One region of the Serinibacter arcticus genome, then DNA from elsewhere that is predicted to be linked to it. Evidence: predicted binding sites of a transcription regulator. Region 1 holds the regulator's gene; the other holds the start of a gene.

Region 1 (3,398 bases):
GGATGAAGTCGGGGAACTGGATGGTGTCGCGGATGAAGAACACCGGGGTGTTGTTGCCGACGAGGTCGTAGTTGCCCTCGGAGGTGTAGAACTTCAGCGCGAAGCCGCGCGGGTCGCGCCACGTGTCGGGGCTGCCCTGCTCGCCCGCGACGGTGGAGAAGCGCGCCAGCATCGGCGTCTCGGTGCCGGGCTGGAACAGCGCGGCCTTCGTGAAGCGCGAGACGTCCTGCGTCACGCGGAGCGTGCCGAACGCACCGCTGCCCTTCGCGTGCACGACGCGCTCCGGCACGCGCTCGCGGTTGAAGTGCGCCAGCTTCTCGATCAGGTAGTGGTCGTGCAGCAGGATCGGCCCGTTCGGGCCGACCGTGAGGGAGTGCTGGTCGCTGCCGACGGGGGCGCCGAAGTCGTTGGTCGTGCGGGGGGTCGTGGGGGAGGTCGTCATGCTGGTCCTTCCTGCAGTGCGGTCGACGGCGAGGGCCCGGGAGCCTGCGCCGCCTCGGTCTGGCACCGGGGGCAGAGCCCCCAGTAGGTCACTTCCGACTCCGCGAGCGCGAAGCCGTGGTCGAGGGCCGGCTGGAGGCACACCGCGTGCCCGACGGCGCACGGCACGTCGTGGATGAGGCCGCAGCCCCGGCACACCAGGTGGTGGTGGTTGTCGCCGGCGTCGAGCTCGAAGCGGGCGGACCGGGCGCCGGCCGGGTCGATCTCACGCACCAGTCCGGCGCGCACCAGCACGTGCAGGACGTCGTAGACGGCCTGGACCGAGACGGTCTCCAGGGTGGTGCGCACCGAGCCGACGATCTCCTCGGCGGTGGCGTGCGGTCCGGACCCCAGGGCCGCCATCACGGCCAGCCGCGGTCGGGTCACACGCAGACCCCGGCTCCGCAGCGTCGCGACGTCCCGGGCTTCCATCTCCTCAACCCTACCCGTTTTCTTGAATGATTCCAGTTCTGCCGGAACCGGCGGTCGGGGCCGGACCGACCTACGCTGGCTGGATGAGCGACTACCCGGACTACCTCCCCCTCGGCCCCGGCCCGCGCCCCACCGACGGCCCCGGCCTCGTCGAGCGCGTCCGTGTCGTCGCGCGGGAGCAGGACCTGGGCGGGGCGATGAGCTCCGCGACCGACGACATCCTCAGGCGCACGACGGTGGTGCTCGACGGCGACGACGTCACCTCCGCCGTCGTGGACGCGACCGGCGTCTCGATCCCCGAGTCGGCCTTCACCTCCGAGCCGACGGTGCCGGCGAAGCTCCCCGCCGTCGTGGCGGCGACGCCCGGCGTGCTGCGCCGCGGCTCGTTCCGGGCGCACCCCCTGCTCGTGGCCGAGGTCCCCGTGGTCATCGACGCGGAGGTCAGCGACCTCCCGATCCAGTGGATCGACGCGAGCGACGGCACGGTCGGCGTCGAGCCCCTGCCGCCGACCGCGGAGCAGCCGATCTCCGGGTTCCTGCGTGTCAGCGCCCCCAAGCAGGAGGTCATCGACACCGTCCGCCGCATCGCGACGGCCGTTCTGGCCGAGCAGGGCATCACCCTGACGCGGCTCGACGTCGAGCTGACCTCCGTGGGTCCGCGCGAGGTCCGGCTCCAGGCCGACGCCAAGCTGCGCCGCGGGATCCTGTCCGCCTCGGCGCAGGCCAGCGGCTCCGCCTCGGTCGACCAGGCGCTGGTGCTCCGGTTCGCCGACGTCCGGCTCGGCAGCGCGAACCCGATCGTGGCGGGCCTGCTCGCCGTCGCCCGCGGCCGGGTCAAGGAGGCCACGCAGCGACCGATCGACCTCGCCGAGCAGCTGCCGCCGGGGGTGCGGGTCACGGACGTGCAGCTCGACGCGGGGGCCGAGCTCACGCTGAGCGCGCGCCTGGCCTAGATCGGACTCGGCAGGACGCGAGAACGCCCTGGCTCGCGGCTGGAGTGATCCAGCCGCGAGCCAGGGCGTTCTCGTGCGGTGAGGCGGCGCCTCAGCGACCGCCCCGCCACAGGACCAGGGCGCCGGAGCCGCTCGAGGTGCCGGCCGCCGTCGTGCGCTGCGGGACGCGACGGCCCCGCGGGACGGACTCGACGTCGCCCGTGGTGGATGCCGCGAAGACGCGGGAGCCCGGGTCGATCACCGCTCGCAGGCCCTCGAGCGCGGCCCGGAGCGCGGCGTTCTCTCGCTGGAGCTCGAGGATCCGGCCGATGCCCTCGAGGTTGACGCCCTCCGTGGACAGGCGCTGCACCTCGCGGAGCGCCGCGACGTCGCGCAACGAGTAGCGACGGCCGCGGCCCGCGGTGCGGTGGGGCACCACGAGGCCGAGGCGGTCGTACTGCCGCAGCGTCTGCGCGTGCATCCCCGCGAGCTCGGCGGCCGCGGACACGGTGAGGACCGGTGCGTCGTACGCCCTGCTGCTGACCATCGCTCCTCCAGTCGTGTCCGTCGTGCTCGTCGTGCCCACCATTCGCGAGGCCCTTCGGGTCCGTCCGCGAGGCCCTTCGGGCTAGCCGCGTGACCCGAAAGGCCTCGCGACGTGACCACAAAGGCCTCGCGACGAGACCCGAAGGGCCTCGCGAACGGTTGCTGCCTACTGCGCGGCCGAGGCCGCCAGACCCGCGCGCGGGTCGGCGTCACCGGTCGCTGCGGCGAACGCCTCGACGGCGGCGCGCGCCTCGTCCGTCAGCCGCTCCGGCACCACGACCTCGATGCGCACGATGAGGTCGCCGGCACCCGTGGCTGCCTGCACCCCCTTGCCGCGCACACGCAGCCGCTTGCCCGACGGCGACCCCGCCGGCACCTTCACGCGCACCGATCCGCCGTCGAACGTCGGCACCGAGATCGTCGATCCCAGCGCCGCCTCGGCGAACGTGACCGGCACGGTGACGGTGAGGTTGGTGCCGTCGAGGCTGAAGACCGGGTGCGGCGTCACCGTCACCGCGACCACGAGGTCGCCGGCGGCACCGCCGCCCGAGCCTGGACGGCCCTTGCCGCGCAGCTTGATCTTCTGGCCGTCACGCACCCCGGCCGGGATGCGCACCGTCATCGAGCGACCCTCGACCGTGACCGGCATCGCGCCGCCCTCGACCGCGAGGCGGAACGGGAGCGTGAGGGACGCCGTCAGGTCGGCGCCGTTCTCCGGACCGCCGAAGCCTGCCCGACGACGACCGCCGCCGCCCGCAGCCCCGCCGAACATCCCCGAGAGGATGTCCTCGAAGCTGCCCCCGCCGGCGCCGGCCCCGAACGGCGAGCCGCCGCGGGGCTGACCGCCGCCCTGGAACACGCCGCCGAAGAGGTCCTCGAAGCTGCCGCCGGAGCCCGGACCGCCGGCCCCGCGGTGAAGCGGGGGCCGCCGCCGGCCATGGCGCGCAGGCCGTCGTACTGCTTGCGCTGCTCGGGATCGGACAGGACGGCGTACGCCTCGCCGATCTC
Region 2 (3,398 bases), 1.3 Mb from region 1:
TCGCGCATCGCCTTCTCGAACTCGGTCGTGAGCTCGTCCAGCCGGACGCGCAGGTCGCCCACGCGGTTGTGGCCGGCCTTCTCGGCCTCCCACCGCGCCGTGAGCGCGGCGAGCTCCTCGGAGCGGTCGGCGAGGTCGCGGCGCAGCTTCTCCAGGCGCTCGGTCGTGGCGTCGTCGTCGGAGCCGCCGTCGGCGAGGTAGGCCTCCTCCATCCGCAGCCGGTCGACGGCGCGGCGCAGCACGTCGACCTCGACGGGCGAGGAGTCGAGCTCCATGCGCAGCCGGGAGGCCGCCTCGTCCACGAGGTCGATGGCCTTGTCGGGCAGCTGACGCCCCGTGATGTAGCGGTCGGACAGCGTCGCGGCGGCGACGAGGGCGCCGTCGGAGATCGTCACCTTGTGGTGCGCCTCGTACCGCGGCGCGATGCCGCGCAGGATCGCCACGGTGTCCTCGACCGTCGGCTCCCCCACGAACACCTGCTGGAACCGGCGCTCCAGCGCGGGGTCCTTCTCGATGTTCTCGCGGAACTCGTCGAGCGTCGTCGCGCCGATCATGCGGAGCTCGCCGCGCGCGAGCATCGGCTTGAGCATGTTGGACGCGTCCATCGCGCCCTCGCTCGCGCCGGCCCCCACCACGGTGTGCAGCTCGTCGATGAACGTGACGACCTCGCCGTCGCTCCCGCGGATCTCCTCGAGGACGGCCTTGAGCCGCTCCTCGAACTCGCCGCGGTACTTGGCGCCCGCGATCATCGAGCCGAGGTCGAGCGAGATGAGGCGCTTGCCGCGCAGGGACTCGGGGACGTCGCCGTCCACCATCCGCTGCGCGAGGCCCTCGACGACGGCCGTCTTGCCGACACCGGGCTCGCCGATCAGCACCGGGTTGTTCTTGGTGCGACGGCTCAGCACCTGGACCACGCGCCGGATCTCGGAGTCGCGCCCGATGACGGGGTCGATGCGGCCCTCGCGGGCCCGCGCGGTGAGGTCCTGGCCGTACTTCTCCAGCGCCTGGAACGTGCCCTCGGGATCGGGCGAGGTGACGCGTCCCCGGCGCACGCCCGGCAGCGCGGCGACGAGTGCCTCGCGCGACCCGCCGGCGGCGCGCAGGATCTCCCCGGCGCTGCCCTGGTCGGCCGCGAGCGCGAGCAGCAGGTGCTCGGTCGAGACGTAGTCGTCGCCGAGCGCCCGCGCCTCCTCGCCGGCCTGGGTGAGCACGCCGAGCAGCTGGCGCGACGCCTGCGGCTGGCTCGCCGTCGCCCCGCTCGCGCTGGGCAGCGCGGCGATCACGCCACCGGCCCGCTGCACGAGCGCCGGGACGTCCACGCCGTCGGCCGTCAGGAGCGCGACGGCGATGCCGTCCGCCTGCCCGAGCAGCGCGGCCAGCAGGTGGGTCGGCTCGAGGTGGGGGTTGCCGGCCGCCGTCGCGGCCTGCAGCGCGGAGGCGATCGCCTCCTGCGACTTGGTGGTCAGCTTGTCGTTCACGACTCTCCTCCGTCGTAGAGAACTCTTCTGCCAGGGTCAACGTCGGACGAAGTTGAGTCTATTCCGCTCAACCCTGGCCGGCGCGCTCGTCGCCGCTCTCATCGCGGCGCCATTGGGCCGGGAGGCAAACGGTGTGCCACGATCACCCCATGCACAGGCGTTGGAAGCAGGCTGTCGTCGCGGGCGCGCTGGCGCTGCTCACCCTGACCGGATGCGTCCGCACCGAGGCGGACCTCGAGGTCGCCAGGGACGACACGATCACCGGCACGATCCAGATCGTCGCCCCCCTCGCCGACGACAGCGACGCCTCGCGTCAGGCGGTCGCCGACCAGGTCACCCTGATCGAGAGCCGCGCCCTCCCGGGCCTGCGGGACCTGCCGGGCGTGACCGCCTCGGCCGTGACGCCGGAGCCCGGCTGGTACGGCACCGAGCTGTCGCTCGACGGCGTCCCGATCGCGTGGGTGCTCCTCGGCACGACGCCGCTGGTCACGCGCGACGGCGACGACTTCGTCGTGGCCGGAACCATCGACCCCGCGGCCCAGCCCGAGACGCCGATCCCGGCCGTCGAGGGCGAGCGACCGGCGGGCGCCGCCGAGTCGAGCGTGAGCCTCTCGCTGACCTTCCCCGGCAACGTGGAGGACGTGCGCGGCTCGGAGGACCTCGCCGTCGTGGACGGCCGGACCGTCACGTGGCAGACGACCTACGACGTCCCCGTGACGCTCGACGCCACCGCCTCGGCCACCTCCTCGGCGTTCCCCGACTGGATCTGGAAGGCGCTCGTCTACGGCGTCGGCGGCGTGGTGGTGCTGGCGATCGCCGGCCTCATCACCGTCGCGGTCCGCAGCCGCCACGACGGCTGAGCGCGTGCCGACGATCGTCGTCGCAGCAGGACTGCTCCACGACGGCGCCGGGCGCCTCCTCCTCGTGCGCAAGCGGGGGACGACGGCGTTCATGCAGCCGGGCGGCAAGCTCGACCCCGGGGAGGCGCCGGACGCCGCCCTCGTGCGCGAGGTCGCCGAGGAGCTGGGGATCGCCGTCGCGCCCGAGCGGCTCGAGCCCCTCGGCAGCTTCACGGCCGACGCGGCCAACGAGGCCGACCACCACGTGCTGGGTCACTCCTACGCGCTGCTGCTCACGCCGGCGGAGGTCGACGCCGTCGCGCCGGCCGCCGAGATCGCCGAGGCGGTCTGGGCGAGCGTCGCGGACGCCCGCGCGCTGCCGCTCGCCCCGCTGACGGCCGACCACCTGCTGGCGCTCGTGCCGCCGGCCCCTGCGCCGGGCCGGTAGGTCGGGCGTCAGGCCCCGTCGTCCACGGCCTCGGGGAGCGAGGCCGCGGTGACCAGGGCGCCGTCGTCCGACCGGATCTCCAGCCGCTCGACGTCGGCCCGCATCACGGCGGCGTTCATCCGGCAGTCGATCACGACGTCGCTGCCGAGGAAGGTGCCGGAGTCGTACTCCTGGCCGTCCTCACCGACCAGCACGACGACGTAGCCCTCGCCCGCCGGGAGGCCGTCGATCTCCAGCACGGTCTCGGTGCCCCAGGTGTGGGCGACCAGCACGCCGTCGATCCGGACGCCGTCGGCGGGGTCGCTGAAGCTGACGTCCTCCTCCGCGCCCAGCGTCCCGGGCGGGCCGACGGGCGCACCGGCCGGACGCTCCTGCGTGGCCATCACGCCGCCGAGCGCGACGGCGACGCCGGCCGCGAAGCAGGCGGCCGGCACCCACACGGAACGGACGGCTCGCGACGGCGTGCGGGGCGTCGTCGTCAGCGGGGCGGGCTCGAACCGCACCTCCGACGTCACAGCCGACTCCTCGTGCGCCACGGCCTCGAGCACGCGCTCGCGCAGCTCGGGCGACGGCGGCTCGTCGTCCCAGGTGGGGATGTCTCGCCGCAGCCCGGCGACCGTGCCGCCGAGCTCC

What was found. The regulator HspR, encoded in region 1, represses chaperone genes until heat shock. The targets are predictions, from matches to a motif close to AAGTTGAGTCNNNNNGACTCAACTT.
Region 2: a site for HspR is predicted at 1,528-1,552, ahead of clpB (ATP-dependent chaperone ClpB). Genes of this name have one in related genera too.

Annotation. Positions count from the first base shown of each region.
Region 1 covers NZ_PYHR01000002.1:1,942,111-1,945,508, forward strand. Annotated here, with positions in the region: gene C8046_RS08900 (catalase) at 1-442, opposite strand, end outside; gene C8046_RS08905 (Fur family transcriptional regulator) at 439-912, opposite strand; gene C8046_RS08910 (hypothetical protein) at 996-1,865, shown strand; gene C8046_RS08915 (heat shock protein transcriptional repressor HspR) at 1,957-2,391, opposite strand; partial or broken gene C8046_RS08920 (DnaJ C-terminal domain-containing protein) at 2,557-3,398, opposite strand, start outside.
Region 2 covers NZ_PYHR01000002.1:3,234,991-3,238,388, reverse strand. Annotated here, with positions in the region: gene clpB (ATP-dependent chaperone ClpB) at 1-1,478, opposite strand, end outside; gene C8046_RS14470 (LppM family (lipo)protein) at 1,628-2,338, shown strand; gene C8046_RS14465 (NUDIX hydrolase) at 2,343-2,765, shown strand; gene C8046_RS14460 (anti-sigma factor) at 2,774-3,398, opposite strand, start outside.